Regions from separate parts of the Streptomyces sp. Z423-1 genome, predicted to be linked through region 1. Evidence: riboswitches for the same ligand, from Rfam matches in the RefSeq annotation. Region 1 holds a riboswitch; the other holds the start of a gene.

The links. A riboswitch is a leader RNA that binds a small molecule or an ion and turns the genes downstream of it on or off. The one in region 1 is predicted to bind thiamine pyrophosphate.
Region 2: it holds a riboswitch for thiamine pyrophosphate, as region 1 does, so the genes downstream of both, thiO (glycine oxidase ThiO) here and HJD23_RS10760 (thiamine ABC transporter substrate-binding protein) in region 1, are expected to answer to the same signal.

What each region holds. Positions count from the first base shown of each region.
Region 1 is NZ_CP053109.1:2,401,638-2,406,045, forward strand. It holds gene HJD23_RS10755 (iron ABC transporter permease) at 1-1,080, opposite strand, end outside; gene HJD23_RS10760 (thiamine ABC transporter substrate-binding protein) at 1,056-2,138, opposite strand; TPP riboswitch at 2,217-2,335, opposite strand; gene rlmN (23S rRNA (adenine(2503)-C(2))-methyltransferase RlmN) at 2,381-3,487, opposite strand; gene HJD23_RS10770 (phosphatidate cytidylyltransferase) at 3,613-4,408, opposite strand, start outside.
Region 2 is NZ_CP053109.1:7,013,696-7,018,103, reverse strand. It holds gene HJD23_RS31605 (helix-turn-helix domain-containing protein) at 1-140, opposite strand, end outside; gene HJD23_RS31600 (FAD-dependent oxidoreductase) at 218-1,447, opposite strand; gene HJD23_RS31595 (hypothetical protein) at 1,511-1,852, opposite strand; TPP riboswitch at 1,905-2,016, shown strand; gene thiO (glycine oxidase ThiO) at 2,014-3,180, shown strand; gene thiS (sulfur carrier protein ThiS) at 3,177-3,377, shown strand; gene HJD23_RS31580 (thiazole synthase) at 3,381-4,178, shown strand; gene pknB (Stk1 family PASTA domain-containing Ser/Thr kinase) at 4,317-4,408, shown strand, end outside.

The DNA of each region.
Region 1 (4,408 bases):
CGAATTGCCGATCGCGTCGATCGGCGGGACGAGGAAGGTACCGCCGTCCTCGCTGGTCAGCGCCCGGTAGTAGCCGAAGCCAGGTGCGTCCAGCGACCGCTGCACCAGCACGGCCAGCGGCAGCAGAAACAGTACGGCGACGGTGACCAGGACACCGGCCAGCAGCGCCCACTGCCCGGCGCCGCGCGGCCGGCGCGCGGTCACCGACGCGTCCACCAGCCGCAGGGCGGTCTCCCGCCGCCGTACGGTCCAGGCGTGCACGGCGAGCACCGCGCCCACCGCCACGAACTGGACCATCGTCAGCACGGCGGCGGTGGTGAGGTCGAAGACCTCCGTCGTCTGCCGGTAGATCTCCACTTCGAGAGTGGAGAAGGTGGGCCCGCCGAGGATCTGCACCACACCGAAGGAGGTGAAGGTGAACAGGAAGACCATCAGCGCGGCCGCGGCGACGGCCGGCGCGAGGGCGGGCAGGGTGACGGTCCGCCAGGCGGTGAGGCGCGAGGCGCCCAGCATCCGCGCGGCCTCCTCCTGCCGCGGGTCGAGCTGCGCCCAGAGCCCGCCGACGGTGCGTACGACGACTGCGTAGTTGAAGAAGACATGGGCGAGCAGAATCGCCCACACGGTGGTGTCCAGCCGTACGCCCCACAGCTCGTCCAGCAGCCCGCCGCGTCCGATCAGCGCCAGGAACGCCGTACCGACCACGACCGTCGGCAGCACGAACGGCACGGTCACGACTGCCCGCAGCACCTGCTTGCCGGGGAAGTCGAACCGGGCGAACGCATACGCGCCGGGCAGCGCGATCAGCAGCGTCAGCGCGGTCGAGGCGAGCGCCTGCCAGGTGGTGAACCACAGGACGTGCCGGATGCCGGACTGGGTCAGTACGTCGACAAGTCGCCCGAACTGCCAGGCCCCGTCGGCCTTCAGCCCACGGCCGACGATCGCGGCGACGGGGTAGGCGAAGAAGACGGCGAAGAACGCGACGGGCAGGGCGAGAAGCCCGAGCCGCGCCGCGTTGCTCCGTGCCCTGGCGGCTGCTTCAGGCCGCTTCCGTGGGGCTACTTCAGTACGAGCGACGTCCACGATTTGACCCACTCGTCACGGTGTTCGGCGATCTGCGCCGGATCCATGGTCTCGGGATCCTCGGCCTGCGGGCCGTACTTCACGAACTCCTCGGGCACCTGGGCGCCCTCCCGCACCGGGTAGACGAACATGTTCAGCGGCATGTCCTCCTGGAACTGCTCGCCGAGCATGAAGTCGATCAGCGCCTTTCCGCCCTCGGGGTTCCTCGCGTTGCTCAGCAGCCCGGCGTACTCCACCTGCCGGAAGCAGGTGCCGGTGGCCACGCCGGTCGGGGCCGTCTTCGGCTTCGGGTCGGCGAAGACGACCTCGGCGGGCGGCGAGGATGCGTAGGACACGACCAGCGGCCGGTCGCCGCCCGCCTTCTTGCCGCTCGCGGAACCGGAGAACTCCTCGTTGTACGCCTGCTCCCAGCCGTCGACGACCTTCACGCCGTTGGCCTTGAGCTTCTTCCAGTAGCCCGCCCAGCCGTCGTCACCGTACTCGGCGGCGGTGCCGAGCAGGAAGCCGAGGCCCGGTGAGGAGGTGGCGGCGTTCTCGGTGACGAGGAGGTTCTTGTACTCGGGCTTGATCAGGTCGTCGAGGGTCTTCGGCGGGTCGAGGTCGCGCTCGCTGAAGTAGGCCTTGTCGTAGTTGACGCAGATGTCGCCGGTGTCGACGGGCGTGACCCGGTGCTGGTCCTTGTCGGCCCGGTACTCCGGCTCGACCTGGTCTGCGCCCTTCGCCTCGTACGGCTGGAAGAGGTCGTTGTCGAGCGCGCGGGACAGCAGGGTGTTGTCGACGCCGAAGAGGACGTCGCCCTGCGGGTTGTCCTTGGTCAGGATGGCCTTGTTGACGGCCTGTCCGGCGTCGCCGTCCTTGAGGACCTTGACCTGGTAGCCGGACTGCTTCTCGAAGTCGGCGAGCACGCTCTTGGACACGACCCACGAGTCGTGGCTGACGAGGGTGACCGTCTTGGAGTCCCCGGAACCCCCGCTGCCGGACTCGCCGGACCCGCACGCGGACAGCGTGACCAGGCCCAGCCCGACGACGACGGCTGTGAACTTCTTGGTGTTGCTCACTGATGTCCTCCTGGCTGACCAGGAAGAGACGCGGCCCTGCCCGGGACCTGAAACGGGTTCCCGGGCAGGGCGCAACAGCTTGAGTGACGACCGATCTCCCTACCCAGAATGACCTGGGCCAGGTTCAGAGGGTCTGCGGCTCACCGAAGACATGGCTGCCGCACTCTCAGCGCTGTGGCGCTCCCCTGCCGGAATATGCAGATGAATATGCAGATGAATATAAGGATGTGTACGGCGTCAGACTACCGCTCGGTGGCCGCGAGCTGACCACACGCCCCGTCGATCTCCTGACCACGGGTGTCCCGGATCGTCACCGGTACACCATGCGCGGCGATGGCCTCGACGAAGGCCTTCTCGTCCTCGGGCCGCGACGCGGTCCACTTGGACCCGGGCGTCGGGTTGAGCGGGATCAGATTGACGTGCACCGGCCTGCCCTTGAGCAGTCGGCCGAGCCGGTCACCGCGCCAGGCCTGGTCGTTGATGTCCCGGATCAGCGCGTACTCGATGGACAGCCGACGCCCGGACTTGGCGGCGTACTCGAACCCGGCGTCGAGCACCTCGCGCACCTTCCAGCGGGTGTTGACGGGGACGAGGGTGTCGCGCAGTTCGTCGTCGGGGGCGTGCAGCGAGATGGCGAGGCGGCACTTGAAGCCCTCGTCGACGAACCGGTGAATCGCCGGGACGAGCCCGACGGTCGAGACGGTGATGCCGCGCTGCGACAGCCCGAGCCCGTCCGGCTCGGGGTCGGTGAGGGCGCGGATGGCGCCGACGACGCGCTTGTAGTTGGCGAGGGGCTCGCCCATGCCCATGAAGACGATGTTGGACAGCCGCGCGGGCCCGCCGGGCACCTCGCCGTCGCGCAGCGCCCGCATGCCGTCGACGATCTGGTGCACGATCTCCGCGGTGGACAGATTCCGGTCGAGCCCGGCCTGCCCGGTGGCACAGAAGGGGCAGTTCATACCGCACCCGGCCTGCGAGCTGATGCACATGGTGACCCGGTCCGGGTACCGCATCAGCACCGACTCGACGAGCGTCCCGTCGAACAGCCGCCACAGCGTCTTGCGGGTGGTGCCCTGGTCCGTCGACAGATGCCGCACGACGGTCATCAGCTCCGGAAGCAACGCCTCCCGCAACTTCCCCCGCGACGCGGCCGGGATGTCGGTCCACTGCTCGGGATCGTGCGCGTACCGCGCGAAGTAGTGCTGCGAGAGCTGCTTGGCACGAAACGGCTTCTCACCGATCTCGGCAACGGCTTCCTTGCGCTCGGCAGGCGTGAGATCGGCAAGATGCCGCGGCGGCTTCTTGGCTCCGCGCGGGGCGACGAATGTGAGTTCTCCGGGCTTAGGCATGGCTCAACCAGTGTCGCAGATCAATTCACCCGCCCGTGCGGCCAGGCCGTGAGGTGCCGAACACCTCCCGGGGGCGGCAAGAGCCCCCGCCCAGAGTGCAGGGGCTCTCCAGCCCACCCGACGGCTCAGCCGGAACCCACGAACAGCACCAGCAGCAACCACACCACCGGCGCCGTAGGCAGCAACGAGTCCAGTCGGTCCATGATCCCGCCATGACCCGGCAGCAGCGTGCCCATGTCCTTGATGCCCAGGTCGCGTTTGATCATCGACTCGCCGAGGTCGCCCAGCGTCGCGCTGCCGGCGACCGCGAGGCCCAGGAGCAGGCCCTGCCACCAGGTGCCGTCGTCGATCAGGAACTCCATGCACAGCGCACCGGCGGCCATGGCGAAGCTGACCGCGCCGACCAGGCCCTCCCGGGTCTTGCCGGGACTGATGCGCGGGGCGAGCTTGTGCCGCCCGAAGCGCCAGCCGACGGCGTAGGCGCCCGTGTCGCTGACCACGGTGAGCAGCAGGAACATGAACACCCGCTGCGGCCCGTCCGCCGCGGTCAGCATCATCGCGACGAACGTCGCCAGGAACGGCACGTAGAAGGCCGCGAAGACCCCGGCCGTGACGTCCTTGAGATAGCCCTCCGGCGGTTCCGTCATCCGCCAGACCAGCACCGCCAGCGCGGTGAGCGCCATCGCCACCCACGCGCCCTCGGCGCCCCGCACATACCCGGCGACGACCATCGCCGCACCACCGACCGCGAGCGGAACCAGCGGCGCGTGAATGCCCTTGCGCTCGTCCAGCCGCTTGGTCAGCTCCCACAGCCCCACCACGACGGCCACCGCCACGACCCCGACGAACACCGCCTTGACGATGAACAGGGACGTGATGATCACCGCACCGAGTCCGACCCCGACCCCTATCGCCGCGCCC
Region 2 (4,408 bases), 4.6 Mb from region 1:
CCGCGGCGGACGGCGATGAGCTGGCCCTCCTTGACCAGCTGCCGCACGCGCGTCACCTCGACATCGAGCTTTTCGGCGATGTCGGGGAGGGTGAGCCAGGCAGGGACGAGAGCATCGATCTTTGCGTCAATCTCGGTCACGGGAACAAGCCTGCCATCCCCCACTGACAGTCGGAAGTCAGCCCCGCCCACCGACCCCTCCCACCTGCGAGAACGCGTTACGCCGTGGCCGCCTTCAGCGGGCGCGCCGGGTCGGCCAGCAGCTCGGGATCCATCGCGGTCCCGGCCTCGATCAGCCGACGTCCCTGCGCCAGGTCCCGTGGCCGGCCCACGGCCAGCAGGGCGACCAGCCGGCCCTCGCGCAGCCAGCACACCGACCAGGCGGGCCCGGCCGGGTCACCGCGCCACACGGTGGCGTCGGCGGACGCGTGGTGCCCGGCGTACTGGACGAACCGCCCGAACTGCTCGGACCAGAAGTACGGCACCGGGTCGTAGACCGCCGGTGCCTCGCCGACCGCCTCGCCGATGATGTTCGCCGCGACCGCACGGGGTCCCTGCAGGGCGTTGTCCCAGTGGTGCACCATCAACCGCTCGCCGTACCTTGCCGAAGGGAAGGACGCGCAGTCGCCGACCGCGTAGACGTCCGGCGCCGAAGTGCGCAGGTGGTCGTCGGCCACGACCTCGCCGTGCGCGCCGAGCTCGATGCCGGAGCCGGTGAGCCAGCGCGTGGCGGGCCGGGCGCCGATGCCGACCACGACGGCGTCGGCGGGCACCCGCGAGCCGTCGTCCAGGACGACCGCGCCGGGCTCGACACGCCGCACGCGCGCGTGGGTGCGCAGGACGGCCCCGCTGTCGGCGTACCAGGCGGCCATCGGCGCGGCCACCTCGGCGGGCAGCGACCCGACGAGGGGGCGGTCCGCGGCCTCCACGACGGTCACCGCGCAGCCCGCCTCCCGGGCGGCCGTGGCGAACTCCGCGCCGATCCAGCCCGCGCCGACGACCACGATGTCGTGCTGCCGGGCGAGCACCGGCCGCAGCCGTTCGGCGTCGTCGAGGGTGCGCAGCAGATGCACCCCTGGGACGCCCTCCGCGCCCGGCAGGGTGATGGGTTCGGCGCCGGTGGCGAGGACCAGCACGTCGTACGGCACCGGCCCGGCCTCGGTGTCCAGCTCGTGGTCACCGGTGCGGACGCCGGTCACCTCGCGCCCGAGGTGGAGGTCGATGCCGAGCGCCTCGAAGTCGACGTCGAAGGCGGAGCCCTCGGCCTTGCCGAGCAGGACGGCCTTGGACAGCGGCGGCCGGTCGTACGGCTGGTGGGGCTCGGCGCCGATCAGCGTCACGGTGCCGGTGAAGCCCTGTTCCCGCAGGGCGACGGCGGTCTGCACCCCGGCCATGCCCGCGCCCACGACGACCACGCGCCGCGCCTGTGCCCTCGTCTGCTCGCTCACCTGATCACCATAGACAACTGACAGATTGTCAGTCAGGGGGCGGACCCAGTGAGCTGCTCCACATCACCGGCCGACCTGCTCGACCACGCTGGTCCCGCTGCCCGGCTGCGACTCCCACTCCCAGCTCTCCTCCAGCCGCACCCGCCCGTCCGGCAGTTCCACGACCGTCGACACACAGTGCCCCGAGGACGTCGTCCCGTCCCGCTTCAGCTGCACGTAGCGGAAGTCCAGCCGGTCGCCCTCGCGGGTCCCCACCAGGTACCCGCGGACCACGTCCCCACCCGCGTACTCGGCCCAGATCTCGCCGTCCTGCTCGTGGTACGTGAACCGGGTGCGGGTCCCGACCTGACCCGGTGCCTGGTCGGCGACGGGCGAGAGGACGAGGCCGTCGAGTGAGCGGGGCATGCCAGGAGGCTCCCTTACAGATGCGTGGCGGCAAGAGCTAGGGTGGCCACCGTAAAGCACTCGCGGGAGCCCGGACGCACCGGGCTGAGAGGGAGGCTGGCGGCCTCCGACCGTACGAACCTGATCCGGGTCATGCCGGCGAAGGGAGGGGCTGAGCGCCCGTGTCGTCTTCCGCACGTACGTCAGACGTCCTCGTCATCGGGGGCGGAATCATCGGCCTGGTCACGGCCTGGCGGGCCGCGCAGCGCGGATTCGCCACCACCGTGGTGGACCCCGAGCCGGGCGGCGGGGCCGCCCAGGTGGCGGCCGGCATGCTGGCCGCCGTCACGGAACTGCACTACGGCGAGGAGACCCTGCTCGGTCTGAACCTCGCCTCGGCCCGCCGCTATCCGGACTTCGCGGCCGAGCTCACCGACCTCACCGGCCACGACCTCGGCTACCGCCGGTGCGGCACGCTCGCCGTCGCCCTTGACGCCGACGACCGCGCCCATCTGCGCGAACTGCACGCCCTGCAGCGGCGGTCGGGGCTCGCCTCCGAGTGGCTGTCGGGCCGGGACTGCCGCCGCCTGGAGCCGATGCTGGCGCCGGGTGTGCGCGGCGGGCTGCGGGTCGACGGCGACCACCAGATCGACCCCCGTCGGCTCGCGGGGGCCCTGGTGGCCGCGTGCGAGCGGGCGGGCGTGGTCTTCCACCGGGAGTGGGCCGAGCGGCTGCTGGTCACCGGAGAGCGGGCGGCGGGGGCTGTCACGCGCGCGGGGGCCGAGCTGGCCGCCGGGCAGGTGGTGCTGGCCGCCGGGAGCCTCAGCGGGCGGCTGGCGGGTGTCCCGGACGCCGTACTGCCGCCCGTGCGGCCGGTGAAGGGGCAGGTGCTGCGGCTGACCGTGCCGCCGGTCCACGCGCCGTTCCTGAGCCGCACCGTGCGCGCGGTGGTGCGCGGCAGCCATGTCTACCTGGTGCCGCGCGAGAGCGGCGAACTGGTCGTCGGCGCCACCAGCGAGGAAATGGGCTGGGACACCACAGTCACCGCCGGGGGCGTGTACGAGCTGCTGCGCGACGCGCACGAGCTGGTCCCCGGTATCACCGAGCTGCCCCTGACGGAGACCCGGGCCGGGCTGCGCCCCGGCTCGCCCGACAACGCGCCCCTGCTCGGCCCGACCGAGCTGGACGGCCTGCTGCTGGCCACCGGCCACTACCGCAACGGCGTCCTGCTCACCCCGGTCACCGGCGACGTCATGGCGCACGTCCTGACCACCGGTGAACTCCCGGACGTGGCCCGTCCCTTCACGCCGAAGCGCTTCAGCGCCGTACTCACGGAGCAGCCCGCATGATCATCTCCGTCAACGGGGAGCCCCGCCGGATCGCCGACGGCACGGCTCTCGACGCCCTCGTACGCACCCTCACCCCGGCGCCCTCCGGAGTGGCCGCCGCCCTCAACGAAACCGTCGTCCCGCGCGCGCAGTGGCCGACCACGCCCCTGTCCGAGGGGGACCGTGTCGAAGTCCTCACCGCCGTCCAAGGAGGCTGACCCATGGCCGACGATCCCCTTGTCCTGGGGGGTACGACCTTCACCTCCCGGCTGATCATGGGCACCGGTGGCGCGCCCAGCCTCGACGTGCTGGAGCGGGCGCTGGTCGCCTCCGGGACCGAGCTGACCACGGTCGCGATGCGGCGCGTGAACCCCGATGTGCACGGCTCGGTGCTGTCGGTACTGGACAAGCTGGGCATCCGGGTGCTGCCCAACACGGCCGGCTGCTTCACGGCCGGTGAGGCGGTGCTGACCGCCCGCCTCGCGCGCGAGGCACTCGGCACCGAGCTGATCAAGCTGGAGGTCATCGCCGACGAGCGCACCCTGCTGCCGGACCCGATCGAGCTGCTGGAGGCGGCGGAGACGCTGGTGGACGACGGTTTCACCGTGCTGCCGTACACCAATGACGACCCCGTGCTGGCACGCAGGCTCCAGGACGTGGGCTGTGCCGCGATCATGCCGCTCGGGTCGCCGATCGGCTCCGGGCTCGGCATCCGCAACCCGCACAACTTCCAGCTGATCGTCGAGCACGCGCGCGTGCCGGTGATCCTGGACGCGGGAGCCGGTACGGCGTCGGACGCGGCGTTCGCGATGGAGCTGGGGTGCGCGGGTGTGATGCTCGCCTCGGCCGTCACCCGGGCACAGGAACCGGTGCTGATGGCGGCCGCCATGCGGAACGCGGTGGAGGCGGGGCGGTTGGCCCGGCTGGCGGGGCGTATCCCTCGGCGGCACTTCGCGGAGGCGTCGTCGCCGGTGGAGGGGATGGCCGCGCTGGATCCGGAGCGGCCCGCTTTCCAGTGACCGCGCGCGTGCCCGCAGTTGAGTAGGACCGGTGCGTGCCCGCAGCTGGGTAAGACACGTCACAGGTCGGCTGCAGTCCCGCCCCGATGCCGCCGGAAGCGGCAAGGAGTGTCGGCGGCGGCTCGTACACTCGCCTGCGTGGACACGACCCTTCAGGACCCTCTGGTCGGGCAGTTGCTCGACGGCCGTTATCGCGTCGACGCGCGGATCGCGGTCGGCGGGATGGCCAC